DNA from 3 places in the Streptomyces sp. NPDC096105 genome. Region 3 is predicted to be linked to each of the others. Evidence: riboswitches for the same ligand, from Rfam matches in the RefSeq annotation. Region 3 holds a riboswitch; each other region holds the start of a gene.

Region 1 (9,257 bases), on a different contig from region 3:
GCCGTGCTTGCCCATGTGGACGATCGCGTCGGCGCCGAAACCGTTCTCCAGCCAGCGGTAGGCGGCCAGGTAGTGGTGGGACGGCGGCATGTCCGGGTCGTGGTAGATCGCGATCGGGTTCTCCCCGAAGCCGCGCGGCGGCTGGATCATCACCACGACGTTCCCGAACCGCAGGGACGCCAGCACGATGTCGTCCCCGTCGACGTACAGCGAGCCCGGCGGCTCGCCCCACGCCTCGGTCATCGCCTCCCGCAGCCCCGGGTCGAGCGTCCCGAACCACTCCCGGTAGTCGGCCAGCGGCACCCGCGCGGGCGCGGCGGCCAGCTGGTCCTCCGTCAGCCACTCGACGTCGTGCCCGCCCGCCTCGATCAGCCGGTGGATCAGCTCGTCGCCCTCGGCCGGGTGCCCCTCGACCGCGTACCCGGCGTCCCGCAGCGCGTCCAGCACGCGCACCGCCGACGCGGGCGTGTCCAGCCCCACCGCGTTGCCGACGCGCGAGTGCTTCGTCGGGTACGCGGTGAAGACCAGCGCCACCTTCTTCTGCGCGTTCGGCTTGTGCCGAAGGGCCGCGTGCCGCACGGCGATCCCGGCGACCCGCGCCGCCCGCTCGGGGTCGGCGACGTACACCGGCACCTCGTCCGGGCCCTGCTCCTTGAAGGAGAACGGGACCGTGATCAGCCGGCCGTCGAACTCGGGGATGGCGACCTGCATGGCCGCGTCCATGGGGGAGAGGGCGGCGTCGGACTCCTCCCAGGCCGCCCGCGAGGACGTCAGACACAGCCCCTGCAGCACCGGGACGTTCAGATCGGCGAGCGCGCCGACGTCCCAGGCCTCCTCCTCGCCGCCCGCCGACGCCTGCGAGGCGTGGCTGCCGCCGGCCGCGAGCACGGTGGCGACCAGCGCGTCCGCCCGCCCCAGCAGCTCGTACAGCTCCGCGTCGGCGCCGCGCAGCGAACCGCAGTACACGGGCAGCGCGTTGGCGCCGCGCGCCTCGATCGCGTCGCACAGGGTGTCCACGAACGCGGTGTTGCCGCTGAGTTCGTGGGCGCGGTAGAAGAGCACGCCGACCGTCGGACGGCCCGGCACGACGGGACGCTCGCCGTGCACCCCGAACTCCGGCATCCTGCGCGGCTGCTCGAAGCCCTCGCCGGTCAGCAGCACCGTGTCCGACAGGAAGCGCGCCAGCTCGGCCAGATTCTCCGGGCCGCCCTCCACGAGGTACCGCAGCGCCTCGGCCACCACGCCCGCCGGGACGCTCGACTCGGCCATCAGCTCCGCGTCCGGCACGGTCTCCCCGCCGAGCAGCACCGTGGGGATCCCGGACGCCCTGAGCGCGGCCAGGCCGTCCTCCCAGGCGCGCTTGCCGCCCAGCAGCCGCACCACGGCGAGGTCGGCGCCGTCGAGCAGCGCGGGCAGCTCCTCCACGACGTCCACGCGGGTGGGGTTGCCGATGCGGTAGCCGGCGCCGGAGGCCCGGGCCGCCAGCAGGTCCGTGTCGGCGGTCGACAACAACAACACAGTGCTCATGCGGGCGCTCCTGGTGGGATGAAGGGCAGTCCTCGTGGCGCGCCGGACTCGATGAGCCGCCACAGCGCGTCCGTGTCCGCGTGCTGTTCGATCAGGTCGCCGAGCCGGTCGAGCTGCTCCTCGCGCAGCGCGGCGAAGGAGGTGTCGGGGGCCGGCACGAAACGGCGTCCCGCGCGGTCGGCCACCGCGCGCAGGAACGCCCGCCGGAACCCGTCCGACTCCAGCGCGCCGTGCCAGTGCGTGCCCCACGTGCCGCCCACCCGGCAGCCGTCCAGGAAGGCTTCGCCGCCCCGTACGTCGGCGACCCCGTGATGGATCTCGTACCCCTCGGCGCGCTCGCCGAGGGCCTCGCCGACCGGGCGGGCCAGGGTCTTCTCGCGGGCGAACCGCACCCGTACGGGCAGCACGCCGAGCCCGTCCACGCGGCCCGCACGGCTCTCCACGTCGTCCTCGATGCGCTCGCCGAGGAGCTGGAAGCCGCCGCAGACGCCCAGCAGCGGCCGGCCCTCGGCGGCCCGCCGCACCAGGGCGTCCGCCAGCCCGCGCTCGCGCAGCCAGCGCAGCGCCCGCACGGTCCCGCGGGTGCCCGGCACGACCACGAGGTCCGCGTCGGCGAGTTCGTCCGGCCGGTCCACGAACCGCACCACGACGCCCGGTTCGGCGGCGAGCGCGTCCACGTCGGTGAAGTTGGACATCAGCGGCACCGCGCACACCGCGACCCGCAGCACCTCCTCGCCGACCGGCGCGGTCACCGCGGACTCCCGCACCGCGCCCCTGAGCGACACCCTGAGGCCGTCCTCCTCGTCGATGCCGAGCCCGTGCCGGAACGGCAGCACGCCATAGGTGCGCCGCCCGGTCAGGCCGTGCAGCATCCGAAGGCCCGGCTCCAGCAGCGAGACGTCCCCGCGGAACTTGTTCACCAGGAACCCGGCGACCAGCTCCTGGTCCTCGGGGGAGAGCAGGGCGACCGTGCCGAAGAAGGAGGCGAAGACGCCGCCCCGGTCGATGTCCCCGACGACGAGGACCGGCAGACCGGCGTTGCGGGCGAGGCCCATGTTGACGATGTCGGTGCGGCGCAGGTTGATCTCCGCGGGGCTTCCGGCGCCCTCGCAGATCACCGCGTCGTACTCGCTCCGCAGCCGGTCCAGGCAGTCCAGGACCGTGCCGAGGAGGCTCTCCTGACGGCCGCCGTGGTAACCGCGTGCGCTCATCTCGCCGACCGGGCGGCCCATCAGCACCACCTGGCTGGACCGCTCGCCGCCCGGCTTCAGCAGCACCGGGTTCATCAGCGCCGTCGGCTCCACCCGGCACGCCTGGGCCTGCATGGCCTGGGCCCGCCCGATCTCGGCGCCCTCGCGCGTGACGAACGAGTTCAGCGACATGTTCTGCGCCTTGAACGGCGCGACCTTCACGCCCCGGCGCGCCAGCCACCGGCAGATCCCGGCGGTGACCACGCTCTTGCCGGCGTCCGAGGTCGTCCCGGCGACCAGCAGTCCGCCACCGCTCACGTCGCACGTCCCTTCAGTACGCGCCGCGCGGCCGCTCCGGCCGCGAGCGCGAGCCAGCCGACCCGCCGCGACAGGCGTACCGCCCGCTCGATGTCGGCCACGGCGACGGGGCGCCCGCCGCTGTTGAGGACGGGCCGGTGCTCGACCCGGCCGCCGTAGGACAGGGTTCCGCCGAGCCGTACGCCGAGCGCGCCCGCGAAGGACGCCTCGACGGGACCGGCGTTGGGGCTGGGGTGCCGCGCCGCGTCCGCACGCCAGGCCCGTACCGCCCCGCGCGGGTCCGGCCCGCTCAGTGCGGCGAGCACGGCCGTCAGGCGCGCCCCCGGCCAGCCGGCGACGTCGTCGAGGCGGGCGGAGGCCCAGCCGTAGCGGCGGTAACGGGGCGACTTGTGCCCCACCATCGCGTCCAGGGTGTTGACGGCCCGGAAGCCCACCAGGCCCGGGACTCCGGCGACCGCGCCCCACACCAGGGCGCCCACCACGGCGTCGGAGGTGTTCTCGGCCACGGACTCCACCACGGCGCGGGCGATCCCGTCGGCGTCCAGGGCCTGCGGGTCCCGGCCGCACAGGTGCGGCAGCCGCTCCCGGGCGGCCTCGACGTCACCGGACTCCAGGGCCCGCCCGACGGCACGCGCCTCCCGGGCCAGCGAGGTGCCGCCGACGACGGCCCAGGTGGCGACGCCGGTCAGGGTGACGGAAGCGGTGGGGGAACGGCGTACGGCGCGGGCGGCCAGGCCGCCGAGCGCGACGGCGCCGCCGACGCACACGGCGGTGTGCACGGCCCCGCGGCCCCGGTCGTCCTGCCACAGCACCCGCTCCACGGCAGCCGCGGCCCGCCCGAAAGCGGCGACCGGGTGTCCACGGCGGGGATCGCCGAGCAGCAGGTCGCCGAGGAGGCCGGCGGCGGCGCCGTACGCGAACACGCGATCGGCACCCATGGGGTCAGCCGGTGACGGATCCGGAGGGAACGGCCCCGGAGGCGGGTGGGGTGTCGCTGATCGACCTCGGCAGGCAGCCGCGCATGGCGATATGTCCTCACTCAGGGTGTCCACGCCCTGGTTCGACGAGACCGGCGGTGAAAGTTCCTGGCTCCCGGGGTGGTCACCCCGGTGACAGTGGCGGGACCGCGCCGGATTCGCACCGGCTTCCTCTCCTGCCGCCGTGTTGGCGGAGGCAGTCCACCATGCTCCCGGAAGGGCCGTCAACTTGCCGTTGACCTGCGGGGCTGAAGTGTGCCGAGGCCCACAGAGGGACTCACGTGGGTGAACGGCGTGACCGGCGTGACCGGCGTGACCGGCCCGCGGGGGCGCGGACACGGCGGCGGGCGGGACGGGAGCGGCCGCTCCCGTCCCGCCCGCGCACGCGTGCGGCCTGCCGTCAGGCCATGATCAGGTGGATACCGTAGCCCACCGCCGCCGCGCACGCGGCGAAGCAGGCGTAGGCGCCGGTGACCGCGAGAGCCGTGGACCGGCCCTCCGCGGCGGCCCGCTCGCGGCGGGACATGCCGGAGATGCCGAGGGTGAACAGGGCCACCAGGGCCACGGTGACCACGAGGCTGACGCCGAAGACGGAACCGAGGGCCGCCCAGTCGATCTTCATGGTGCTCTTCTTCCTTCGTGCCGGGTCGCGGTCAGACGGACGTCTTGGCCGGCGGGCCCGCCGGGTCGCCGGCCGTCGGCGCCGGGATGGAGGCCGTGAGGTCCTCGGCCACGGTGCCGGCCGGGGGCGGGGTCACGGCGGCCATCGCCTGGGTCACCACGCCGGACGGCTCCTCACCGGCGCCGTCGTGGTCGTTGACGTTGGTGTGGTCGACGATCTCGCGCCGGGAGATCTTCCAGATGGCCGCGCTGGAGGCGACCAGGAAGACGGCCACCACGGCGGTGCCCCAGTCGCCGAAGCCGCAGACCCACTCGGCGAGCGCCGCGACCAGGGCGGCGGCCGGCAGGGTCAGGCCCCAGGCGACGAACATCCGGGTGGCCGTGGACCAGCGGACCACGCCGCCCTTGCGGCCCAGGCCGGCGCCCATGACGGCGCCGGAGACGGAGTGCGTCGTGGACAGGGAGAAGCCGAGGTGCGAGGAGGCCAGGATGACCGTCGCGGCGCTGGTCTGGGCGGCGAAGCCCTGCTGCGGCTGGAGGTCGGTCAGGCCCTTGCCCATGGTGCGGATGATCCGCCAGCCGCCGAGGTAGGTGCCGAGGGCGATGGCGATGCCCGCCGAGAGGATGACCCACATGGGCGGGTCGGAGTCGGGGGCGAGGGTGCCGCCGGCCACCAGGGCGAGGGTGATGATGCCCATCGTCTTCTGGGCGTCGTTGGTGCCGTGGGCCAGGGAGACGAGGCCGGCGGAGGCGATCTGGCCGGCGCGGTAGCCCTTCGCGGAGGCCTTGTCGTCGGCGTTGCGGCCCATGCGGTAGGTGAGCCGGGTCGCGAGCATCGCGGCGACGCCGGCCACCAGCGGGGCGGCGATCGCGGGGATCAGGACCTTGGTGACCAGCACGTCGCCGTGCACCGCGCCGAAGCCGGCGGAGGCGACCGTGGCGCCGATCAGACCGCCCATGAGGGCGTGGGAGGAGCTGGACGGCAGACCCACCAGCCAGGTGAGGAGATTCCAGAGGATCGCGCCGACCAGTGCGGCGAAGATGACCTCGGGACGGATGCCGGCCTCGTCGACGAGGCCCTTGGAGATCGTGTTGGCGACCTCCACCGAGAGAAAAGCACCCACAAGGTTGAGGACGGCGGACATGGCCACTGCCGCCTTGGGCCTCATCGCACCGGTCGAAATGGTCGTTGCCATCGCGTTCGCGGTGTCGTGGAAACCGTTCGTGAAATCGAACGCGAGTGCGGTTACCACCACAATCGCGAGGATCAGCGAGAAGCTTTCCATTTACCCAGGCAATCGTTCGAGGTCATTGGCTGGTCGAATGTAGGTAACCAGGGTGAACGGAAGATGAACTGGAATGGGCATCGTGGTGACCGCAAGAGGGGTGGGCACTCCGCCGTACAGCCCAGGCCGCCTGGGTTCCCGGGCTCCTGGCAGGATCCCCCCATGGCCGAAGAGCACCGGACCGGACAGAAAGCGGAAGGCGCTGTGCGTGGCGCCCCGGACACGCGCGGCAAGGGCTCCGGGGGCGGGGTCGAGGAGGTGGCGCACGCCTGGGCGGAGCTCGTCGGGACCGCCCGCCGGACCGTGGCCGACGGGCTCGTCGTCGGCACCTCGGGCAACGTCTCGGTACGGGTCGGCGACACCGTCCTCGTCACGCCCTCGGGGATCCCGTACGACCGGCTCACCCCGGCCGACGTCACCGGGGTGGACCTCACGGGCCGGCAGGTGCTCGGCACGCTGGTCCCCACCAGCGAGCTGCCCCTGCATCTGGCCGTCCACCGCGCGACCGACGCGCGCGCCGTCGTGCACACCCACGCCGTGCACGCGACCGCCGTCTCCACCCTCGTCGACGAACTGCCGGCGATCCACTACATGACCGCCGCCCTCGGCGGCCCCGTCCGCGTGGCCCGCTACGCCACCTACGGCACCCCGGAACTGGCCGAGAACACCCTGCGTGCCCTCGACGGCCGCACCGGCTGCCTGATGCGGAACCACGGCACCCTGACCCACGGCGCCACCCTCGACCAGGCGTACGACCGCACCGCCCAGCTCGAGTGGATGTGCCGGGTGTGGCTCACCGCCTCCTCCGTGCCGGGCATGACCCCCAGCCTGCTCGGTCCCGAACAGCTCGCGGAGGCGGGCGAGCGGCTGAGGGGGTACGGGCAGTCCCCGGCCGGCGGACGGGCGGCCCCCGAGCCGCCCGGACGCGAGACCGGCAAGTCGGCATGACGCCGGGAAGCCCCGGACGCCGCACGCGTGCGGGGGTTTCGGGGGCGGACGTCCGCCGGCCGGGGACGCGTGCGGCCGGCGACCGCCGAGTCCGGTCTGCGGGTGTGGCGCCCGGCCCACGGGGAACGTGTCCGGAAGCCGGATGACGCGCCCGGCGGAACCGAGGACGCGGCCGGAGGCCGGCCCGTGTCCGGGCGGGCTCCCGGGCGACGCGCCCACTGGCCGGGTCCGCGTCCTGACCCGACACTGGGAGGCGTGCGCACTGTGACAGCGACGGCCACAGCCGTTACCGCCGTGATAGGGGCCGGCGCCGCCGCGGTGGCCGCCGGCCGGTTCGCCAGCGATGCCGCCCTGAGGATCCCCTCGGGCCGGCCCCTGCCCACCGAGCCCGTGCTCACCGTCCACGCCACCGCCGCCGGCCAGGTCACCCTCACCCGCGACCTCGCCGCCCTGCGGCCCGGCCGTCACGGCCTCGTCGGCGACGGCTTCCACGCGGTGGTGGGACCCGTGCTGCCCGGCGCCCCGAACTCCGCCGACAGCGTCGTGCGCCGCCTCGAACGCGTCACCTACGGCGCGCCGGAACCCGGCGACCGGGTCCGCTTCACCCCCAACGTGCACGTCGGCGACCCGGGCACCGCGCTCGACGTCGACCACACCGTCCTCGACGTGCCGGGCGAACTCGGGCCGCTGCCCGTGTGGTTCGTGCCCGGCGTCCGGGACACCTGGGTGATCGCCGTGCACGGCCTCGGCGCCACCCGGGAACACGTTCTCAACGTCCTCCCGGCCCTGCGCCGCAACCAGTTCCCGGTACTCGTCCCCGCCTACCGGGGCGACCCGGACGCGCCCCGCTCCCCGGACGGGCTCAGCCACCTCGGCGAGACCGAGTGGCGCGATCTCGACGCCGTGCTGCAGCACGCGGTGGACTCCGGCGCCCGCAAGGTGGTGCTCTACGGCTTCTCCACCGGCGCGACCATGGCGCTGCGCGCCGCCGCCCGCTCGGAACTGCGCGAGCGCGTCGCCGGGCTGCTGCTGGACTCCCCGGTGCTCGACTGGGAGTCCACCCTGCGCGCCCTCGCCTGCGCCCGCCGCACCCCCGGCGTGCTGCTGCCGCTCGCCGTCCGCGCCGCCCAGGGCCGCACCGGCCTGTACGGCGACCACCGGCCCGGCGCGGTCCGCCTGGACGGCATCGACGTTCCGACGCAGATCTTCCACGGCCCCGACGACACGGTGGCCCCCTGGCGGTTCTCCCGCCGCCTCGCCGCCGCCCACCCCGGCACGGTCACCCTGCAGACCGTCAGGGGCGCCCCGCACGCCGCGATGTGGAACGCCGACCCGGAAGCGTACGAGGAGTCGCTGCGGAGGTTCCTGGTGCCGCTGATGTGAGCCGGCGCGTCGGCCACCCGCGCGGGTCCCTGCGGGGGGTGTCGCGGCAGGCGGTGCGAGGGGTTCCGTTTAGCGCCGCACCAGTGGCCTGATCAGGCCCCCACGGCACCGTCCGAGCCCGCAGGACGACGGCCGCCGAGGCGTCCCCCGGCATTCCGTTTGGGATTTCTGACCGTCAACCGGAAGACTGCACCCGTGACGTCCCGTATCCCGCGCGACTCCAGGCTTCGACTCGTCCGCCCGCGCCCCCTGGCCGCCGCCCCCGCCGCGATCGAGCAGCGGCGTGTGCGCCGCCCCGCGCCACGCCCTCCGGAGGGCACGCCCGCACCGGCCGAGCTGGCCGGAATGGCACGCTCCGTCCTGGCCGCCGCCGCCCGTGTGGCCCGCTGGGCCGACCGCGCCCTCGGCCCCGGCGGGGACAGCGCCACCGCCGACGGCAAGGCCACCCTGTCCGACGCGACCGCCCGCCGGGCCGCCGAAGCCCTCGGCCTGACCGCCGATCAGGTCCGTGCCGACTGGGACACCGCCCGGCTGGCCGGCCTCATCGAGGTGCACGGTGACAGCGCCCGCCCCGGCTGGCGGCTGCGCGCCTGGGACCGCGACGACGGCGCCGTGCTGCGCGGCTGGGTCGCCCTCTGCGACGCCTGGTCGCTCGCCTGCCCCGAACCCGAGACCTACGAGCCGGCCGCCGTCGCCGAGGTCGTGACGGCGATGCCGCAGGTGCTGTCCTTTCTCCAGCTGTCCGCCGGGCCGGTGCCCGTGCCCCAGCTGCTCGACCTGCTGGAGCAGCGGGTCACCGAACTGCGCACCGAGCGCTGCGAGGTGGACTACGGGGCGGGGCCCGGCACGCCCGCCGTCACCCCCGAGCCCCGCCCCGCGCCCGCCGGGCCGCCCGCCGCGGACGCCCCGCTGGAACCGCTCCTCGACTGGGCGCTGCGCGCCCTCGCCTCCGTCGGCGCGCTGACCTACGGCGACGGACAGGCCACCCTCACCCCGCTCGGCAGCTG
Region 2 (9,257 bases), on a different contig from region 3:
CCATCACCAGTTCCTTGTCCGCACCCTGGCTGCAGGCCGGCACGCTGGAAGCCGCCCGGATCCAGCCCGGCCACCGCGTCCTGGAGACCGGCTCCGGAGGCTACGACGCTGCCCTCCTGGCCGAACTCGCCGGTTCGGCCGGTCACGTCACCACCCTGGACATCGACACGGCCGTCACGGAGCGGGCCCTCCGCTTCCTGCCCGAGGCCGGACACGGGACCGTGCCGCTGGACATCGACCGCGGCGAGTACCTGCTCCACCTTCGCGACGACTTCCCCGGCCGGATCCGGGAGCCGGGCATGTGGTCCCTGCTGGGCGGTGGGCGGGAGCCCCAGGACACCGCCCTGGAGCACGCCGTCCGGTCCGACTCCGTCCGGTCCACGGCTCGAGACTCCGGCAGTTCCCCGGCGGCGAGCTGGGAGATCCGCATGGCTCTCATGCGATCGACGGTGAGCCTTCGCCCCGGCTCGAAGGTCGAGCCGGGGCGTTCGCTGATGTGAGTGGTTCAGCAGCAGGAGCATCCCGAGCCGCAGCCGCAGCCCATCAGCGTTCCGGGCACCGGCGGCGCGGTGGGGGCGGCCGGCGCGCAGCAGCCCTTCCCCTGCCAGGCGTCGCGGCCCTCCTTGACGGCGATCGCGGCGATGACGAGGGCGGCGATCGGGTCGGCCCAGGACCAGCCGAGCAGCAGGTTGGCCAGCAGGCCGACCAGGAGCACGGCGGAGAGGTAGGTGCACAGCAGGGTCTGCTGGGAGTCGGCGACCGCGGAGGCGGAGCCGAGCTCGCGGCCGGCCTTGCGTTGGGCTGCCGACAGGAAGGGCATGATCGCCAGCGAAAGGGCGGCGAGGACGATGCCGGTAATCGAGTGGCCGGCCTCGCCGGTGCCGGTCAGCGCGCGGGCGGCATCGACGGTGACGTAGGCCGCGAGCGCGAAGAACGACACGGCGATGATCCGCAGAGTGCGCTGCTCGCGTGCTTCGCGGACAGCGGGGTCGCCGGCGGAGAACTGCCAGGCGACCGCTGTGGCGGAGGAGACCTCGATGACGGAGTCGAGTCCGAAGCCGATCAGGGCGGTCGACGAGGCCAGGGTGCCTGCGGTGATCGCGACCACGGCTTCGATGACGTTGTAGGCGATGGTCGCGGCGACGAGCAGGCGTATGCGCCGGGTGAGCGTGTCACGGCGGACCGGGCTGGGGCCGAGGGACAGAGCGGTCATTCAGCAGCAGTCCTTCTCGTCCGCATCCGGGCAAGTCTTGTCCGCCTCGACCGCGACGACAGCTGTCCGCAGGTCGTCGAGCGCGTGGCCGAGGCGTTCGTCGGCGAGTTCGTAGCGTGAGCGTCGGCCGTCGGGGACGGTGACGACCAGGCCGCAGTCGCGCAGGCAGGCCAGGTGGTTCGACAGCCGGGTGCGGGAGATGCCCAGGGCGTCGGCCAGGTCGGCCGGGTAGGCGGGAGTCTGGCGGAGGGCGAGCAGGATGCGGCAGCGGATGGGGTCGGCGAGGGCGCGGCCGAACCGCGCCAGCACCTCGATGTCAGCAGCGAGTGTCGGCACCCCCTGAGAGTACATCGAATCCTGAATTCAGAGAATCCTGGATTATGAGGCCGGTGACCTCCTCTGCGCAGGCGTTGTCCTGCCCGCCGATGCGCTTCCAGGGGTCGGCGGTGTTCTGGTGGACGCCGGGCAGCCGGCTGACCATGACCGCGGGCAGCTCGGAAGCCGGCTCGACGAGTGCAGTGCCGCGGGCCGTGCGAGGCCGGATGCCGAGCGGACGGAGGCGGCGGACAGGCCGGCTGCGGCTGAGGTGCTGGGCCGGTGAGCGGCACAGCCCGGAACGGATGCACCTCATCGCGGGGCTCGGCGGCGTACCTCACCGGCCAGCCCGCAGTCACCGCACTTCGAGCCGTTCGGCGCGCGGTAGTAGAGGCAGCAGCTTCGGCGGCGGAACGCGAGGTCGGGGCCGGTGAGCACTCCGGTGCCCGCCAGGCGTCCGGTGTTGAGCAGCGCGGTCGTGAGGCCGGTGAGCGGCCCGCGTACGGCGGGGCGGAGCGCGAGCAGGGCGTGGGCCGCCCCGGCGAGCGCCGACGCCGAGTTGCCGTCCAGCAGACGCGGGGCGACCTTGACGCGCAGTCCGTCGGCCAGTGCCGACAGGTGTCGTGTCACCTGCTGGTACAGGGCGCGGGCACCGCCGTCGTCGAGCCGGTCGGCGTACCAGCCGGCCGGGCGGGGCACCCGGAGGGCCGGTCCGTCGCCGGCCCGCTGCAGTCCCTCCAGGTCGGGGACGATCCCGTGCAGGACGACGCAGGCCAGGGCCGGTGACCAGAGGCGGGCGGCGTGACCGAGCTGGGCGATGGAGACGGCGACGCGCGGTTCCGGAGTGCGGTGGCGGCGTGCGACGGCTTCGGCGAGGTCGGTGAAACCCGCCGCGTAGGAACGGGCGATCGGATGCCAGCCGTCGTCCCGTCCGCCGACCTGCGGGGCGAAGAAGCCGCCGAGGCCGGCCACGTCGTGCAGTGCGGCGGTGACGGACGCGGTTGAGGCACGGGCTTCGTGCACGCTTCCTGTCCTCCCTCCGGCTCTCCGTCCGTACGGTCAGGAGGCCGTACGCCGTCGCGGCGGCGTGATGGCGTACAGGTCGAGGATGTCCGGCCGGGGTGCGACGCCCGGTCCGCCGGCGCGTGCCCAGGCGGCGATGTCCTCGGTCGTGTCCGGGTCGTTGACCAGCCCCGGCCAGACCGGCCGGGCGCCGGCGGCCCGGCCTTCGGCGGAGGGCTGGACGACGACGACGTTGGCGTGTTCGCAGACGTCGAGGCAGCCGGAGACGCGTACCGGTGCCGCGGCACGCAGGCGTTCGGTCCGGGCCGCGTGGTCGACGCCGGTCACCTTGGGGCTGCCGCAGCAGCAGTCGCGGCACACCACGATGCGGCACGGCACGGTGCCGGTGGCCGCTGCGGGCCTCTCGTCGTCCGTCGTCGGTCCGGTCGGCGGTGCGGACATGCGGCGCCGTCCCTCTCTCCGGGGAGATCCGCCCCGGTGGTCCGTCGAGGAGGCGACCGCGTGAGTCTCCTGGCTCCCGGGTCGATGCCCGTCCCGGCCTTCCCACCCGTTGCCGGGCCGTGGCCTGCCGGGACCCGCTCGCCGGTCACAGTGGCGGGACCGCGCCGGATGCACACCGGCTTCCTCGTTCCGCCGTCGCCCTGTCGCCGGCCGTCATCCCATCCCGGGACGCCGTCCGGCCCGCCCGGTACCGGCCGTCAGTCCGTCTCCTGGGCGTGGGGGGCCGTCGCGGGCGGGTGGACCGGACGGTCCCGTCCGCCGTCACGGCCGGACACCGCCACGACGACGAGCCCGACGACGACGGCCGCGACGGCGACCCGTCCCGCCGCCCGTACCCACCAGCCCGGCCGGGCCGAGCGGGCGTGGAGGGCGGAGGCGATGAGCACGGTCGCGGCGAGGGAGAGAACGGGCCAGCCGCGCATCAGATTGACCACCAGGGTGAAACCGACCGCCGACGCGGCGACGGAGTCGGCCCATGCCGGCCCCCTCCTGTCCTCGCGGTGCGCGAAGCGGGCCATCGCGACGAGGCCGACGAGGAAACTGACGAACACGGCGACTGCGCAGAAGAGCACGAGCTCCTGTTCCTCACCCGCCGCGGCCACGATGATGAGCGCCGCCGCGGCCAAGTAGACGACGACGGACCAGTACGGCGTGCGGTGGCGGTTCACCCTGCTCAGGATGGGCGGCAGCACACCGGGGCGCTCGGGGTCCCGGCCAGCGTCTTCAGCAGGCCGGGGCCGGCCTGGAACCCCGAGCTGCCCGCCGCGGAGCAGCAGGAGGGAGCTGGTCAGCTGGAAGGCCCCGTACAGTCAGCCGGAGCCCACCGCGGCGTGCGCGATGTCGGCGATCTGGGTCGGCTCCTCCTCGGGTATGCCGATGTGCAGGCGTACGGCCAGTGCGGTCAGCACCAGGGTCAGGCCGCCCACGATGACCGGTAGCAGCGCCAGCGTGCCGCGTCCGAAACGGCGCCGCTGGGTGTCGTCGAGCCGGCCGAGCTGGGCGATGACCGTGGACGGGGCCTCGACTCCGGTGGCCGGGGCCATGGCGACGGGGAATGCGAGAACGACGGCTGTCGCAGCCGAGCGACCGGGGTCCGTCTCCTGGGGTGCGTGCCCGGTCGTGTGGGGTGAAAAGAGCACCGAGCGTCGAGGGCCACGAGCGCTCACCGGCGTGAGGGACGCTCCGGCGGTCTGTCGGGACATGGTCATGTGGGGGACCTTTCGCGGCGAGCGGCTTTCCCCTGTCCAGAGCAACGCCGTCCAGGGCGGCGAAGGGGCTGCCAGGAGAAGGTCAGAACTGCGTCAGGAAGGCATCAAGGATCCGCTGACGGCGAGGATCAGGTTTTTTACTTTGTTCACTACTCTCTGAACATTCGATACGATCGATGCATGCAGATCCAACTGGGCGCCCTCGTGTCCGAGCCGTGGTTCGTCACCGCTCTCGCGCTGGCCGCCGTGGTCGGCGACGCGCTGCTGCCGTTTCTGCCCAGCGGCAGTCTCGTGATCGCCGCCGCACTGCTCTCCCTGGACCATGGCGGCGCACCGATCGCGCTGGCGATCGCCGTCGCGGTCGCCTCGTTCCTCGGCGATCTCGTCGTCGTCGCGCTCGCCCGTGGTGGCTCTGCCCGAGCGGACGTCTTGCTCGAACGGCACGTGAAACTCGCCTCGGGCGCGGGCCGGCTGAGCCGCCATCTCGCGCGGCGGCTGCCAGCCGCGACGGTGGCGGGGCGATTCGTGCCCGCCGGCCGTACCGTCCTCGGCCTGACGCTGGGCGCCGTGCCGGGGCAGCGTGCCCGCTATCTGCGCTGGTCGGCTGTCGGCGGCCTGGCCTGGGCCTGCTACCTCGTGGTATTAGGCGTGGTGAACGGCCTGTGGTTCGAGACCCGCTGGATCGGCTTCGCGGTGTCGACGGCCGCGGCGATCACCCTCAGCGCCTGCCTGGCCCGCTCGCTGCGCCGCCGGGCCGCCGCCGAAGGGTCGCCGGCTTCCTCATCCCAGGCCGGAGGCCTGGAGGACTCCGCAGGCCGTGTCCGTGTCGATGCAACGGGTGAGGCGCCGCAGATCGTCATTGCCGGTGCGCAGGGTTCCCCGCGCACAGGAGTGCCGTACGCCCTCCTCCACCGTGTGCCACAACAGCGGATTGCCGGTCAGCACGCGCGCGGCGATGTCCACCCGGCCGCCCGCGTCGTCGCACAGGAGCACCCGCGAGGAGACGCCATCGGCCCACTCGGCGGCCACGAGGCGGTCCGTGCGCACCGACGTGCGGCTGAGGATCCCGTGGGCAGCGATCCACCCCTCCCCCACGCTCACCCTCGCTGGAACCAGCACCACCAGCAGCAACGTGCTCAGGCCCGTCCACAGTGCGGCCCGAACCGGGCTGAGCCCGCCCATGCCCGCGTCCGTCACGAACAGCAGCTCGAGCACCAGCGCCGACCATGCCGCGCCGTACCGCAGTTCGCGGGACCAGTGCCGCTCGTGGACCACCCCGGCCCGGGTGCTGCTCCCCGTGGCGTCCGGGGTGGGCCGGGCCTGTACGCGGTGTCGCGACGTACGGCGTTTTGTCCGCCGGCCGCGCTTCACCGCTGTTCACCGCTCCCCGCCGGGACCGCCGTGCCCAGCAGGAAGCCTCCGACGGGTATCTCGGCGTAGGGAGCGAGGCGGAAGGCGCGTACGGGCGTGTCGCTGCCGCCGCCCAGTACGCAGCCAGCCAGGTCCATGGCACCGGCGACGAGCGAGAGAGTCTGGAGCAGGACACCGGTGTTCTTCGGCGTCAGCGCGTAGGAGTGAGCCGCGTACTTCCAGGAGAGTCGCTTGATGCGGGACACCACGGTGAGGTGGACGTCGGGCACGGCTCGCTCTCCGGCGGCGGCGCTCGCCTCGCGCAGCAACTGATCCATGGCGCCGGGGTGATCCGGGAGCTCGGTGAGGGCGTGGCCGAGCGGGTCGTAGTGGTACAGACCCGGATCGAGTCCGTCGCAGCGGCGTACGGCGGCGTACAGCTCGAGTTCGTGGGCGGAGCCCGCGCTCGGGTAGGGCCTGCTGGTGACGGCGTACGGGCGGTCGTCCTCGCTGCGGGCGGACAGCACCGTCCGGACGCGGGCGGCCCGGTGGAGGAAGCTGCCCGATTGCCTGCGCGTCAGCGGTCGGCCGCCGAATGCGCGCCGGGAGCGACGGCCCTCCAGCACTTCGGTGAACGGGCGGTCCTCACGTGCGGTCCGTGCCAGGTCCGGCCCGTGCAGCGGTACCCGGCGCCCCGCCGGGAGGGGCCGGCAGAGCGGCTCCGGCTGTTCGGTGCCGCGGAGCGGGAACACCGGCCCGAACGAACGGTCACGGGGACCAGCCCGGCCGCCGTCGAAAGCCAGCAGTTCGTGGAAGGTCCAGCCCGACGACCGGCGCGCCCTGGCCGCCCGAGAGGTCCCACACCTCCGGTGCGGGGCCGAACGCCCGCAGCAGTCCCCAGTACCTGGGCGACGAGCGGTTCGGTACACAGGGCTCCGGCCTCCGGCAGGAGGCGGGGACAGCTTTCGCCGGGCGCGCCGTCGGGCCAGTTCCCGTACGGCGGCGAAGAGGGCCGTCTCCACGGCGGCGTCCCAGCTCTCGGCGCACGCGGTCCCCGCGGCTGCGGCTCGCAGGAGGGAGGCGGGAAGCGGATGCGGACGCCGGTCGGTCAGGCGCTCGGCGTGGAGGAGGTCACCGGACAGCGGAAGTGCCGTCCGCGCGTTCCGTAACGCGTAGGTCGCCGCGGCGCGGCGCAGCGCGTCGGCCTCCGCCGCCCGCGGATCGAGGTCTGCGCCGACGGCCGGTTCCCCTCCCGCGACGGCGCAGCACGCCACGGTGAGCGGGATCTGGTCGCCGTACTGAGACGTGGGCGGCCCGTACGGACCGGTGATGCCGTCAGCGACAGCGTCGAGGCGTTCGGTGAGCTCGTCCGTGCCGAGCGTGATGTGCTCGCGTAGGGTCCTCATCCGCATCTCGAAGGCGGCGGTGCTCCGAGCTGCTCCAGATCGAGGAGAGAGGTGGTGCTCTCCGTTTCCCACTCCTTTCGGCCGGCTCGGCGGGACGAACGAATTGGTATCCCGCTCCCCGGGCAGATGACCACCTCTCCGCCCGTCTCCCCGGACCTGGCCTCGAACCCCGGTTGACCTGCACTGACAGCGCGTTGATGCGGTGTTTCCGACGTGCTTCTGATGCTGCGTGCACGCAATTCTGGCCTCGCTCTTGCGACAACTTGTCCGACAGTTGCCCACGGACTTCCGCCCCTCTGGCACGTGTTTTCCGTGACATCCCCGATGCTGAGGCCCAGGCATTGGAGAGGGAGGAGGGGACGCGTGAAGAAGGTCCATTTCGACGGCACCCATCGCGTCCGGCGCCCGGAGGAGACCTGGGCACTCATCGACGGGTTGCGGGGCCGGTTCGGCATCACGCGGGTCGCGGACGTCACCGGGCTGGACATCCTGGGGATACCGGTCGTGATGGCGGTGCGGCCGGCGGCGAAGACCCTCACCGTCTCGCAGGGCAAGGGCACGTGCCTCCTTCTCGCCCGTGTATCCGCCATCATGGAGTCCGTGGAGCTGTGGCACGCCGAGTACGCCTGCCCCGCTCCGGAGGTCAGGAAGGCTCCCGCGTTCGGGCTGGACCTCCCCTACGACGTGCGGGACTTGCAGCAGCACCACGGGAGTCTGCTGACCGATCGAACCCTGCTGGACTGGGTTGTCGGCGCCGACGCCCTGACCGGAGCGCAGACGCTGGTTCCCCGCTCCTACGTCACGGTCGACCACCAGGTCTCCGATGCCTGGCAGCCGCCCCTGTTGCACGGTTCCACGAACGGGCTGGCCAGCGGCAACAGTTACGACGAGGCGGTCACGCACGCCCTGTACGAGGTGATCGAGCGGGACTGCACGGCGGGGATCGGCGCGGTGCCCGTCGCCGAGCGTCGGCATGTGGATCCGGCGACCGTGGACGACCCGTTGTGCGCGGAGGTCCTCTCCCGGATCACGGCGGCCGGCGTCTGGGTCGAGATCGTCGATGTCCCCAACCGCTGGGGGCTGCCTTGCTTTGTCACGTACATCTGGTCAGAGGACTTTCCCGCGCTGGCGGTCGGCTCCGGCGTGCACGCTTCTCCCGCCGTGGCACTGAGCCGGGCCGTCACCGAGTCGGCGCAGAGCCGCCTGACCGCGATCGCGGGAAGCCGCGACGACCTGGCCGCGGCCCTCTTCCCCAACGGCCTCGCTCTTCCGGGCCCGCCCCCGGTCACGGAAGGAGAGACGGTCTCCTGGCGGGACGTCCCCGCCGTCCCGCACGAGTTCGCCGAGGACACCGACGAAGCACGCTGGCTCGCGGAGGAGGTGAGCCGGCACACCGGTCGACCGCCGGTCGTCGTCGACCTGAGCACCGAGAGCGAGTTCAGCGTGGTGAAGGTCGTGGCCGCGGGTCTGGAGTTCGACGGCCGCCACGAGATCCCCCGTCCGCTCACCGCTTCGGCGTCCGGCCGCCTTCCGCAGGAGATCTCATGACCACCCATGTGTTCATCGGGCCCACGCTGTCCGCGGAGGAGGTCCTGGCCGGACTGCCCGCAGCGGTGGTGCACGGCCCCGTACGGCACGGCGATCTCCTCGCTCTTGAGGCGGGCGCGGACGACACGGTGGTCGTCATCGACGGCGTGTTCCATCGGACGGCGCCGGTTCGTCACAAGGAGATCACCGACGTACTGGCCCGTGGCGCGCGGGTCATCGGAGCCTCCAGCACGGGTGCCCTGCGTGCGGCCGAGCTGTGGCCGTACGGCATGGAGGGCGTCGGGCTGGTCTTCGGGATGTACGTACAGGGCACCCTGGACGCCGACGACGAGGTGGCGGTCGGCCGTCTGCCGTCCGGCGACCACTGGCAACTCACCGTCCCATTGGTCAACGTGCGGTGGTCGATCTCCAACGCGGTCGCCCAGGAGGTGCTGGACGAGAAGCACGGCGCGGAGGTCTTGGCGGCGGCACGGTCGGTGCACTACACGGAACGTTCCTGGGGCGCCGTCGCGCACGCGGCGGGTCGCCACTCGCCGGTGGCGGGTGAGGCCGCCGTGGCACTGCGGCGGTTCGCCGAACGTAATCCGGCGTCCTCGGATCTCAAGCGCCGGGATGCCCTGCTGGCGCTGTCGCACTGCGCCACGCCCCGGCCGGCGTCCGCCCCGGCGACGGGATGGTCGACTCCCGCCTGGA
Region 3 (9,257 bases):
GGTTGTTGCCCCTTCTGGATCGATGTGTCGGCCACGGCAGGTCGGTGCCGGAGGGCCGGTGCGAAAGCCGACCGTGCACACCGGAATCGGTTGGCCGCATTCCCTGACCCGGCAGCGGAAACCGTCACCGGGAACGGTGAGGGAATCCGCCGTCGCCCATGAACGGTGGTCTGTCCTCATGGAGATGAGGGAAGGGGCGCCATCCTTGCGACACCGGCCACATCCCGGACACGACCATGCGCACGGCGAGGGCTGTGGGCATGCCGGGGTTCCCCGCGGTGACCGCATGGGCTACGTGCACGACGGTCACCGGCGTGCCGCTCCGAGGGCCACGGGGACGACCACTGACTGCTCCACGGAATGCACCCCTCCGCCCAGGGGTGCATTCCGTGTGCCTCCGTGCCGCCGGAGGAAAATGCTTGTGCGGGACTGAGGGGTCGCTTCTCACCGAGTCGAGTAGGGAAGGAGCGCCATCTCCCGGGCGTTCTTGATCGCCGCGGCGATCTGCCGCTGCTGCTGGGCCGTGACGCGGGTGACGCGGCGGCTGCGGATCTTGCCGCGGTCGGAGAGGAACTTCCGCAGCAGATCGGTGTCCTTGTAGTCGATGTACGTGATCCCGGCCGCGTCCAGCGGGTTGGGACGGGACTTGACCGGCTTGCGCGGGCCTTGGCGGGGGCTCATGGTGCTCCTTCTGCGATGTGGTGGATGGGGCGCCGTCACGCGACGGGGTCGAGCAGAGAGTCGAAGGCGGCCGGCAGCCGCTTCCATGCTTCGGGGCCTGCCGTGTACTCGGCGTCGGTGAGCAGGCAGGACTCCAGCACCCGCGCGAGCCCGTCGCGGTCCAGGCCGGGTGAGGTGAAGACGAGGTGCTGACAGCGGTCGCCGTGCTCGGGGTGCCAGTCCAGTGCGGCGGCCGCTCGGCGCACTGGCGGGACCATCTCCCAGGCGGCGTCCGGCAGGGAGGCGAGCCACGGGCCGGCGCTCTCGACGCACAGCGCTCCGCCCGCGGCGTCCCATGCGAGCAGGGTGTCGGGGCGGTCGGCGAGCCAGAACCGTCCGCGGCTGCGGGCCGCGGCGCAGCAGAGGTCCTCCAGCGCCTGGTAGAGGCGTTCGGGATGGAACGGGCGGTGCCGGCGCCAGACGAAGGTGGTGACGCCTGCCTCGTCGGCTTCCTGGGGGAGCAGGGCGCAGGCCGGGTGCTGGGCTGCGGCGGCAGCTTCGGCGTCGAAGCCCGCGAAGGCCAGCCGGGCGAGTTCCCGGGAGTCGGCGCTCACCTGACGGGCGGTGGGATGGAGTTGGGTGAGGAGCGCCCGGTCCTCGTCGTCGGCGTCCTCGCTCTCCACGACGGCGAGGACGGGGGCGTACTCCAGTTGTCTGGCCCAGGTGTCGCCGACCGTGCGCTGGTCGCCGGCCGCGGCCGCGAGGCCCGCCTCGGCCAGGTCGTCGCCGTTGCCGAGGCAGGGGAGGACGAGAGCCGGATCGACCGCGGTGATCACGTTGGTGAGCCGGACCGCGTCGCCGCCGTGCCGGACGACGACCTCGGCCATCCCCCTGGGTTCGACGGAGTCCCACAGCTCGACGACGGCGAGCCGGGTGAGGCCGGCGTCGGCGAGCCGTTCCAGCTCGGGGACCAGGTCCTCGCGCAGCGCGCAGCACGCGCAGTCGTTGACCAGCGGGGTCTCGTCCCGGGACAGCTCGCCCGAAGCATCGCGCACCTGACGCAGGACGGTGCCGTCAGCCGCCGCGGACAGGTCGTGATGGAGGGCGACGCTGTCGGGTACCAGGCGCAGGAGGTGCTCCACGACCTGGCGGCGTGCCTCGGAGTGGAGCCCGGCGACGATGACGACGGGGAGTCCGGTTCCGTCCCGCATCAGTTGGCTCCGCGTCGGCCGTACCGGCGCTCGAAGCGCTCGACCCGCCCGGCGGTGTCCAGGACCCGGGCGGTCCCCGTGTAGAAGGGGTGGCTGACGTTCGAGATCTCGACGTCGACCACCGGGTAGGTGTTGCCGTCCTCCCACTCGATCGTCTTGTCACTGGTCATGGTGGAGCGGGTGAGGAAAGCGTAGTTCGCGGCACGGTCGCGGAAGACGACGGGGCCGTAAGCGGGGTGGATTCCGGGCTTCATGGGGCGTCCTCGAGTTCGGGGCCGGTGGCGGATCGGCGGGAGGTCAGCGTTCCTCGCGGAAGTCGACGTGGCGCCGGGCGATCGGGTCGTACTTGCGCAGCATCATGCGGTCGGGGTCGTTGCGGCGGTTCTTGCGGGTCACGTACGTGTAGCCGGTTCCCGCGGTGGAGCGGAGCTTGATGATCGGGCGTATCTCGTCGCGTGCCATGAGCGGTACTATATGGGAATGGTTTCCATTACCAAAAACTAGCCGTCCCCGACGAAAGGCAGGTACGACCTTGTCCGCCCACTGCCAACTGACCGGCGCCCAGCCGGGCTTCGGCAACACCATCTCCCACTCGCATCGGCGCACTTCGCGCCGCTTCGACCCCAACATCCAGCGCAAGCGCTACTGGCTGCCCAGCGAGGGGCGGTATGTCCGGCTGACGCTCAGCGCGAAGGCGATCAAGACGGTCGACAGCATCGGCATCGAGGCCGCCGTGGCCCGCATCCGCGCCCGAGGGGGGAAGGTCTGATGGCCAAGAAGAGCAAGATCGCGCAGAACGAGAAGCGCAAGGCGGTCGTCGAGCGGTACGCGGCCCGCCGTGCGGAGCTGAAGGAGATCATCCGCCGGCCGTCCTCCACCGACGTCGAGCGCCGGGCCGCACTGGAAGAACTGCGGCGCCAGCCCCGCAACGCGAGCGCTACCCGAGTGCGCAACCGGGACAGCGTGGACGGGCGGCCGCGCGGTCACCTCCGGAAGTTCGGCCTGTCGCGCGTCCGCGTGCGTGAGCAGGCCCACGCCGGCTTCCTGCCCGGGGTCACCAAGTCCTCCTGGTAGTCGCGCCGCTCGCGCGACGGCCCCGGTTCCGGCCGTGCCTCGGCGGAGTCACGGCCGGAACCGGCCGCGGAGCGTGCCTGCGGATGCCAGGGCAGGCGCAGGAGGTGGAGCCGGAATCCCCGGCCCGGGGGAGCCGCTGCGCGGCGACGGCGGACACCATCTGCTGGTGGGGGAGCGGCAACTGCGCCGCCAGGCCCTCGGGCAGACTGGTGAGGGTGGCGTGCTGTTCCTGAGTGCCGAAGAAACCGGGGCCGGCGGTGCCCAGGCCGGAGCGGTTCATCGAGGTGGCGGCCGAGGCCGACGGCATCGGCGACGCCCAGGTCACTGTCGGCACCGGCCGTTTCCCGCCATCGCGCGCCAGGTCCCACGGCAGCGGCGGCGACTACGGCGTAGCCGCCGTCGGGGTGCGTGCCTGGCCGGGGTCCGGCTGTGCCGTCGCGGCGAACGCCGCCCGGTACGCGGTGGGCGTCGTGCCCAGGACGCGCCGGAAGTGCAGCCGCAGATTGGAGGGGCTGCCCAGGCCGCATCGGTCGGCGATGTGGTCGACGGCGAGTCCGGTGGTCTCCAGCAGTTCCCGGGCACGGTCGAGCCGGGCGGCGAGCAGCCACTGCAGGGGTGTCGTGCCGGTCTCGGTGACGAACCGCCGGGCGAAGGTCCGCGGCGCCATGTGCGCGTGTGCGGCGAGCCGTGGGACTGTCAGTGGTTCGTGCAGACGGGCCAGCGCCCAGGCCCGGGTGGGCGCGAGGGTGACGCCGGGTTCCTCGGGGGTCAACGGCCTTTTGATGTACTGCGCCTGCCCGCCGTCGCGGTGGGGCGCCGAGACCAGGGTGCGCGCCACCTGGTTCGCCGTCCACGCGCCCAGGTCGCGTCGCACCAAGTGCAGGCACAGGTCGATGCCGGCGGCGACGCCTGCCGAGGTCAGTACCTGTCCCTCGTCGACGTAGAGCACACGAGGATCCACCGACACCGTCGGGTACCGCGCGGCCAGCTCGTCGGCGTACTTCCAGTGGGTGGTGGCCTTGCGGCCGTCCAGGATCCCGGCTGCCGCCAGTGCGAAGGCGCCGGTGCAGATGGACACCAGTCGCCGGCCCCGGGTGTGGGCCTCGGCCAGTGCCGCGAGCACGTCCTCCGGGAGCTCCCGCCGGTGCGGCGCGTACCCCGGGACGATGACGGTGTCCGCCTCGCGTACGACCTCCAGCCCGGCGGCCACCGTGACCGCGAAGCCCGCGGCGGTCGTGACCGGCCGCGCGGTCCGTCCGCACAGGGTCAGTCGGTAGGGGTCCCCGGGTACGGCGATGAAGACCTGGGCCGGGATGCCCAGGTCCAGGGGCAGTACGTCGTCCATGACCAGCACCGCCACTCGATGCGGTGCGGCAGGGGTGGCAGCTTCCTCGCGCATAATGGCAAGTCTGCCACTTTCAGCGGTAGTTGGCGCGAACGATCGTTTGTGCCATGACCGATGTGACGACCACCGGCGTACCGCCGCTGCCCGACTCGCCCGTCGCCCGCCGCGCGCTGGCCCTGGTACGCGAGACGGAGTCCACCGCGACCGCCAACCACAGCGTCCGCAGCGCTCTGTTCGCCCGCCTCCGCGCCGACCACGAAGGTGCGGAGGCGGGACGTGACTACGATCCGGAACTGCTGTTCCTGGCCTGCGTCCTGCACGACATCGGCCTGACGCAGGCCGGTGACCGCCACCAGCGGTTCGAGGTGGACGGCGCCGACACGGCCGCGGAGTTCCTCACCGCGCAGGGTCTGCCGGCCGTCGACGTCGACGCCGTGTGGGAGGCCATCGCCCTGCACACGACACCGGGCATCGCCGAGCGCCGCGGCACCCTGTGCGCCCTGGTGCACCAGGGCACCGGCATGGACTTCGGCCTGGACACCGATTGCGTGGACGACGCCACCGGCGCCGCGATCCACGCCGGCTACCCGCGGCTGTCCATGGCCACCACCCTCGTCGACGAGATCACCGCTCAGGCCCGCAACCGCCCGGAGAAAGCCCCGCCCTTCACCCTCGCGTCCGAACTCCTGCGAGAGAGGTCCGTGCCACCGCACAGGACCCGCATGGAGACCATGGCCGACGCCGCACGCTGGGGCAACTGACCGTGACCACGTACGGAATCCTGCTGTTCGACTCGGCGCAGGAACTCGACTTCACCGGCCCGTGGGAGGTGTTCACCACCTCCTCCGGACTGCGGGACGGCGCGGACGACGTCCTGCTCGTCGCCGAGCGTTCCGCGCCCGTCCGGTGCTCCCAGGGCATGCGGGTGCTGCCGGACCACGGACTCGATGACCACCCGCCGCTGGACGTCGTCCTCGTACCGGGCGGTCACGGCGCCCGGGAGGCCGAGACCCGCAACGAGCGGATCACCGGCTGGCTCACCGACACCGCCGCGCGCGCCGCCTGGGTGCTCGGCGTCTGCACCGGGACCTTCCTGCTGCACGCCGCCGGCCCGGCCCGGTCCCGCCGGGTCGCCACCCACTGGCAGTACGAGGACGCGCTCGAGGAGCGCGGTGACGTCACCGTCGTACGCGACGCCCGCTATGTCGTCGACGGCAATCTCCTCACCAGCCAGGGCGTCTCCGCCGGCATCGACAGCACCCTGTGGCTCGTCGGCCACCTGCACGGACGCGAGCACGCCCGCGCCGTGCGCCGTGCCCTCCAGTACGACTCGGCTCCTCCCTGCCTGGCGGACGAACCCGTCCCCCTGTCCCCGGCCGACCGAGAAACGGAGTACCGACCGACATGAACCGCCGGACCCTCCTGCACGCCACCACCGCTCTCGGGACCGCGACACTGATGGCCGGGGGCGCCGTGCCCCGGGCCGACGCCGCCGAGTCCGAGGCCCCCGGACGTGACCGGCCCCTGCGCGTCCACGTGGTCATGTTCGACGGCGTGGAGGAACTCGACTTCTCCGCCCCGTACGAGGTGTTCTCCGCCTCCGGCTACTTCACCGACCGGGAAGTGGAGACCCGCTACGTGACGCTCGACGGTCCGCGTACCGTCAAGGCGTCCTACGGCACCCGACTACGTGTCGACCACGGGTGGGCCCCTGAGCAGGCGGACGTCCTGGTGGTTCCCGGCGGCGGCTACGCACGCCGCGAGGATCCCGGCGTGTGGGCCGAGATCCGGCGAGGCTCACTGCCACGGGCCCTGGCCGCCGCGACCCGCCCGGGCCTGACCGTCAGCGCGCTGTGCACCGGCGTGATGCTGCTCGCCGCCGCCGGGCTGACCGCGGGGCGCCCGTGCACCACGCATCACCGGGCGCGGGCCGACCTGGAGCGGCAGGGCGGCGTGCTGAAGAACGCCCGCGTGGTCGACGACGGCGACCTGGTCACCGCCGGCGGGGTCACCTCCGGGCTGGACCTCGCCCTGTGGCTGGTGCGCCGGGAACTCGGCGCGGACGCCGCGGTCGGTCTGGAGGAGATGCTCGAGTACGAGGCACGCGGCACGGTGTGGACGGAGCGGAGCCGACGGTGAGGGGGTTTCGGCGGCACCGTTCCGGCCTGTCCGTCACCCTGGGCGACGTCCGCTGCCGGTGGCGGCCGGGGTCACCGGAAGCTCTCGGGGCGCAGCCCGCGGGCCAGGTCCTCGACCGCGCAGGCCGAGCGGATGCCGACCAGGGCGGCGGTCAGGGGGAGGACGACGAACCGCTTGTTCCTGATGGCGGGTACGTCGGCGAGCGCGGGCTGGGGGAGCAGGAACTTCTTCTTCTGCTCGACGCTGCCGGCGCCGGCGTAGTCGTAGACGGCGATGACCTCCGGCTTGCGCTCGACGACCTGCTCCCAGGAGACGTCGCCGAAGACGTCGTCGAGGTCGGCGAAGACGTTCTCGCCGCCGGCCAGCCGGATCAGTTCGGTGCCCAGGCTCTTGCCGCCCGCGGTGAAGGCGCTCTTGTCGCCGCTGTCGTAGACGAAGACGGGCACCTCGGGCGCGCCCTCGGCCCTGCCGGTGGCCTTGCCGACGCGGCCTTCGAGGTCCGCGACCAGCTGGTCGGCTTGACGCCGCAGTTGTCGATGATGACCGGGAAGCCCGTGGGCACGGCCGCGGTGGCCTTCGCGTCCCCGCCGCCCTCGTCGGACGAACCGCAGCCGACGGCCGGCAACATGGACGAAAGGGCCGTGGCAGCGGCCGTGGCACGAAGGAACCCGCGCGTGCGGGCAGGGGTGAACAAAGGGGACACGTGAAGCCTCCTGGAGTCCGCGCTCCTCGGATCGGGCCCGCGACGGACCAGTGTCCTGACTCCCGGACCGACGTTCCCTCCGCCTTCCCGCGCGGTGCGCAGGGGCATGCCGGAGGGGCGCTCCCCGGTCACAGTGGCGGGACCGTGCCGGATTCGCACCGGCTTCCTGTCTCCCGTCGCGGCGATGACCAGGTGATCCCACACCCCCGGGCCGACGGCAGAAGAGCGTGCGGACCCGGCCGCACGCCCCGCCTTCCTCACGCTTCGCGGACCGCCCGGAGGACGAGCCGCTCGGCACTCTCGTCGTAGGGGCGCCCGTCGAACCCGCCGAAGACCTCCACGCGGCCGAACCCCGCCTCCTCGGCCATCCGCCGCAACTCCACCGCGCTGTACACGAACCACGTCAAGGTGGCCCGTGTCACCCGCTCACCCCGGACCAGCACCCACTCGCTGCGCAGTCGCGCCCACTCGTCCAGCACGGTGTCGGTCTGCACCATCACGTCGTCGCCCCGTCGCACCACCTTGGGCGGGGTGACCCTGCGGGCCAGCAGCTCCTTCCCGGCGAGGTCCAGGACGAGCGTGCCGCCGGGAGCCAGGCAGGTGTACATGGTGCGCAGCACGCGTGCGTTGTCCGCGGGATCCTCGAAGTACCCGAAGGAGGTGAACATGTTGAGGACGACGTCGAAGCCGCCCGGTGCCTCGTACTCGCGGGCGTCGGCCCGCACGTACGTCACCTCGGCACTGGCGTCGGCCGACCGCTTGCGTGCCCGGTCCAGCATGGCCGGGCTCAGGTCCACTCCGGTCACACGGTGACCGCGGCGGGCGAGCGGCACGGTGAACACCCCCGGCCCGCAGCACAGGTCCAGCACACGCGACCCCTGCGGAAAGGCCAGCAGAGGGGAGGTGCCGAGCAGTTCCTCGGCCTGCTCGTAGCGCTGCTCGGGGAAGAGGAAGTCATGGAACTCGGTCCAGAAGTCATCGTCCTGGAATCCGCCCGTCCGTGTCATCGCGCGTCAGTGCTCCTTCATGGTCGCTGTCGGGGACAGGGCGCCGCGCCGTGCGACGACGCAGCGTGAGCAGAAGAAGGGGAAGCAGCAGACACTGGGCGGCTGCCAGCAGCCAGAACCAGCCGGTGTTTCCGGCCCGTTCGCCGAGGCCGTACAACTGCCCGCCCAGCACGCCGCTCGCGCAGGCGCCCAGGCCCGCGGCCAGCCGCTGCTGGCCGAAGACCACGGCGTCGGAGCGAGGACTGCGGCGCAGTGCCTCCAGGTCGTTCTTGAGGAACAGCACGATGTCGCCCAGGGTGATCAGCGCCCCGCCCGCCAGCAGTGCCGTCCGGGTACCGGCCGCCAGCACGGCCAGGCCCGCCGCCAGGCCCGTGAAGCCGACCGCGAGGGCGAGGGCGTACGGCATGCGCCTGATCAGGCCGGAGGCGAGTGGCTGTACGACGATGACCAGCGTGAAGCAGAGCAGCAGCACCACGCTGTAGAACGCGCTGGAGGCGCGCTCGACGGCGTACACCGCCAGGAAGTGCTGGAAGTGGAAGTAGAGGTAGAAGGCGAGCGCGTTGGCGGCGAAGGGCAGGAGTGCCACGCCGGCCAGGAGACCTGGGCGGGCCGTGTCCTCCGATTCGAGGGGGTGCGAGCCGTCGGTCCCGGGCAGCCGCGCGTGTCCCGCCGTGACCGCGAGGAACAGCGCCGTGACGGCCGCGAACAGCCAGCCGGGCGAGGACAGGACGAACGGCCCGGCAATCAACGGGCCTACGGCCATGCCCGCGTTGAGTGCCGCGTTGCCCGCCGACAGGAACGCCGGGCGGCGCTCGTCGTCGACGCCGTGCACCAGGTACGCCTTGTTCGCGGGCAGGTAGAGCGCGGCACCGCAGCACGTCAGGACCAGCGCCCAGATCGCGAGGGGTGGCCAGCGCAGGGTCAGCAGGAGCCCGGCGAAACCGGCGGTGCGTACGACGAGTGCCCACAGCATCGTGCGGCGCAGCCCGATCCGGTCCGCGAGGGCCCCGCCGACGATGCCGCCGGAGAACTGCACGAGCGACGCCACGGCCAGGACGACACCGACCGTGCCGAGCCCCATCCCGAGCCGTTCGTGCAGGAACACCGACATGAACGGC

The links. A riboswitch is a leader RNA that binds a small molecule or an ion and turns the genes downstream of it on or off. The one in region 3 is predicted to bind cobalamin.
Region 1: linked by a shared signal. The riboswitch ahead of ACIQ8B_RS23505 (cobalamin biosynthesis protein) and the one ahead of ACIQ8B_RS18915 (ABC transporter substrate-binding protein) in region 3 are both predicted to bind cobalamin.
Region 2: linked by a shared signal. The riboswitch ahead of ACIQ8B_RS27695 ((2Fe-2S) ferredoxin domain-containing protein) and the one ahead of ACIQ8B_RS18915 (ABC transporter substrate-binding protein) in region 3 are both predicted to bind cobalamin.

What each region holds. Positions count from the first base shown of each region.
Region 1 covers NZ_JBIWGC010000016.1:50,243-59,499, reverse strand. Annotated here, with positions in the region: gene cobN (cobaltochelatase subunit CobN) at 1-1,527, opposite strand, end outside; gene ACIQ8B_RS23510 (cobyric acid synthase) at 1,524-3,035, opposite strand; gene ACIQ8B_RS23505 (cobalamin biosynthesis protein) at 3,032-3,973, opposite strand; cobalamin riboswitch at 4,095-4,233, opposite strand; gene ACIQ8B_RS23500 (hypothetical protein) at 4,413-4,634, opposite strand; gene ACIQ8B_RS23495 (anion permease) at 4,666-5,919, opposite strand; gene ACIQ8B_RS23490 (class II aldolase/adducin family protein) at 6,082-6,867, shown strand; gene ACIQ8B_RS23485 (alpha/beta hydrolase) at 7,123-8,250, shown strand; gene ACIQ8B_RS23480 (hypothetical protein) at 8,446-9,257, shown strand, end outside.
Region 2 covers NZ_JBIWGC010000023.1:64,543-73,799, reverse strand. Annotated here, with positions in the region: gene ACIQ8B_RS27715 (hypothetical protein) at 15-500, shown strand; gene ACIQ8B_RS27710 (cation transporter) at 506-1,213, opposite strand; gene ACIQ8B_RS27705 (ArsR/SmtB family transcription factor) at 1,214-1,549, opposite strand; gene ACIQ8B_RS27700 ((2Fe-2S)-binding protein) at 1,841-2,551, opposite strand; gene ACIQ8B_RS27695 ((2Fe-2S) ferredoxin domain-containing protein) at 2,588-2,992, opposite strand; cobalamin riboswitch at 3,055-3,181, opposite strand; gene ACIQ8B_RS27690 (hypothetical protein) at 3,250-3,720, opposite strand; gene ACIQ8B_RS27685 (hypothetical protein) at 3,862-4,095, opposite strand; gene ACIQ8B_RS27680 (hypothetical protein) at 4,354-4,704, opposite strand; gene ACIQ8B_RS27675 (hypothetical protein) at 5,041-5,535, opposite strand; gene ACIQ8B_RS27670 (SagB family peptide dehydrogenase) at 5,628-7,016, opposite strand; gene ACIQ8B_RS27665 (YcaO-like family protein) at 7,380-8,564, shown strand; gene ACIQ8B_RS27660 (TfuA-like protein) at 8,561-9,257, shown strand, end outside.
Region 3 covers NZ_JBIWGC010000011.1:1,438-10,694, forward strand. Annotated here, with positions in the region: gene rpsR (30S ribosomal protein S18) at 445-681, opposite strand; gene ACIQ8B_RS18870 (CobW family GTP-binding protein) at 717-1,871, opposite strand; gene ACIQ8B_RS18875 (type B 50S ribosomal protein L31) at 1,871-2,125, opposite strand; gene rpmG (50S ribosomal protein L33) at 2,169-2,333, opposite strand; gene rpmB (50S ribosomal protein L28) at 2,404-2,640, shown strand; gene rpsN (30S ribosomal protein S14) at 2,640-2,945, shown strand; gene ACIQ8B_RS18895 (GlxA family transcriptional regulator) at 3,328-4,344, opposite strand; gene ACIQ8B_RS18900 (HD domain-containing protein) at 4,398-5,051, shown strand; gene ACIQ8B_RS18905 (DJ-1/PfpI family protein) at 5,054-5,698, shown strand; gene ACIQ8B_RS18910 (DJ-1/PfpI family protein) at 5,695-6,429, shown strand; partial or broken gene ACIQ8B_RS18915 (ABC transporter substrate-binding protein) at 6,501-6,950, opposite strand; cobalamin riboswitch at 7,181-7,302, opposite strand; gene ACIQ8B_RS18920 (class I SAM-dependent methyltransferase) at 7,390-8,139, opposite strand; gene ACIQ8B_RS18925 (MFS transporter) at 8,108-9,257, opposite strand, start outside.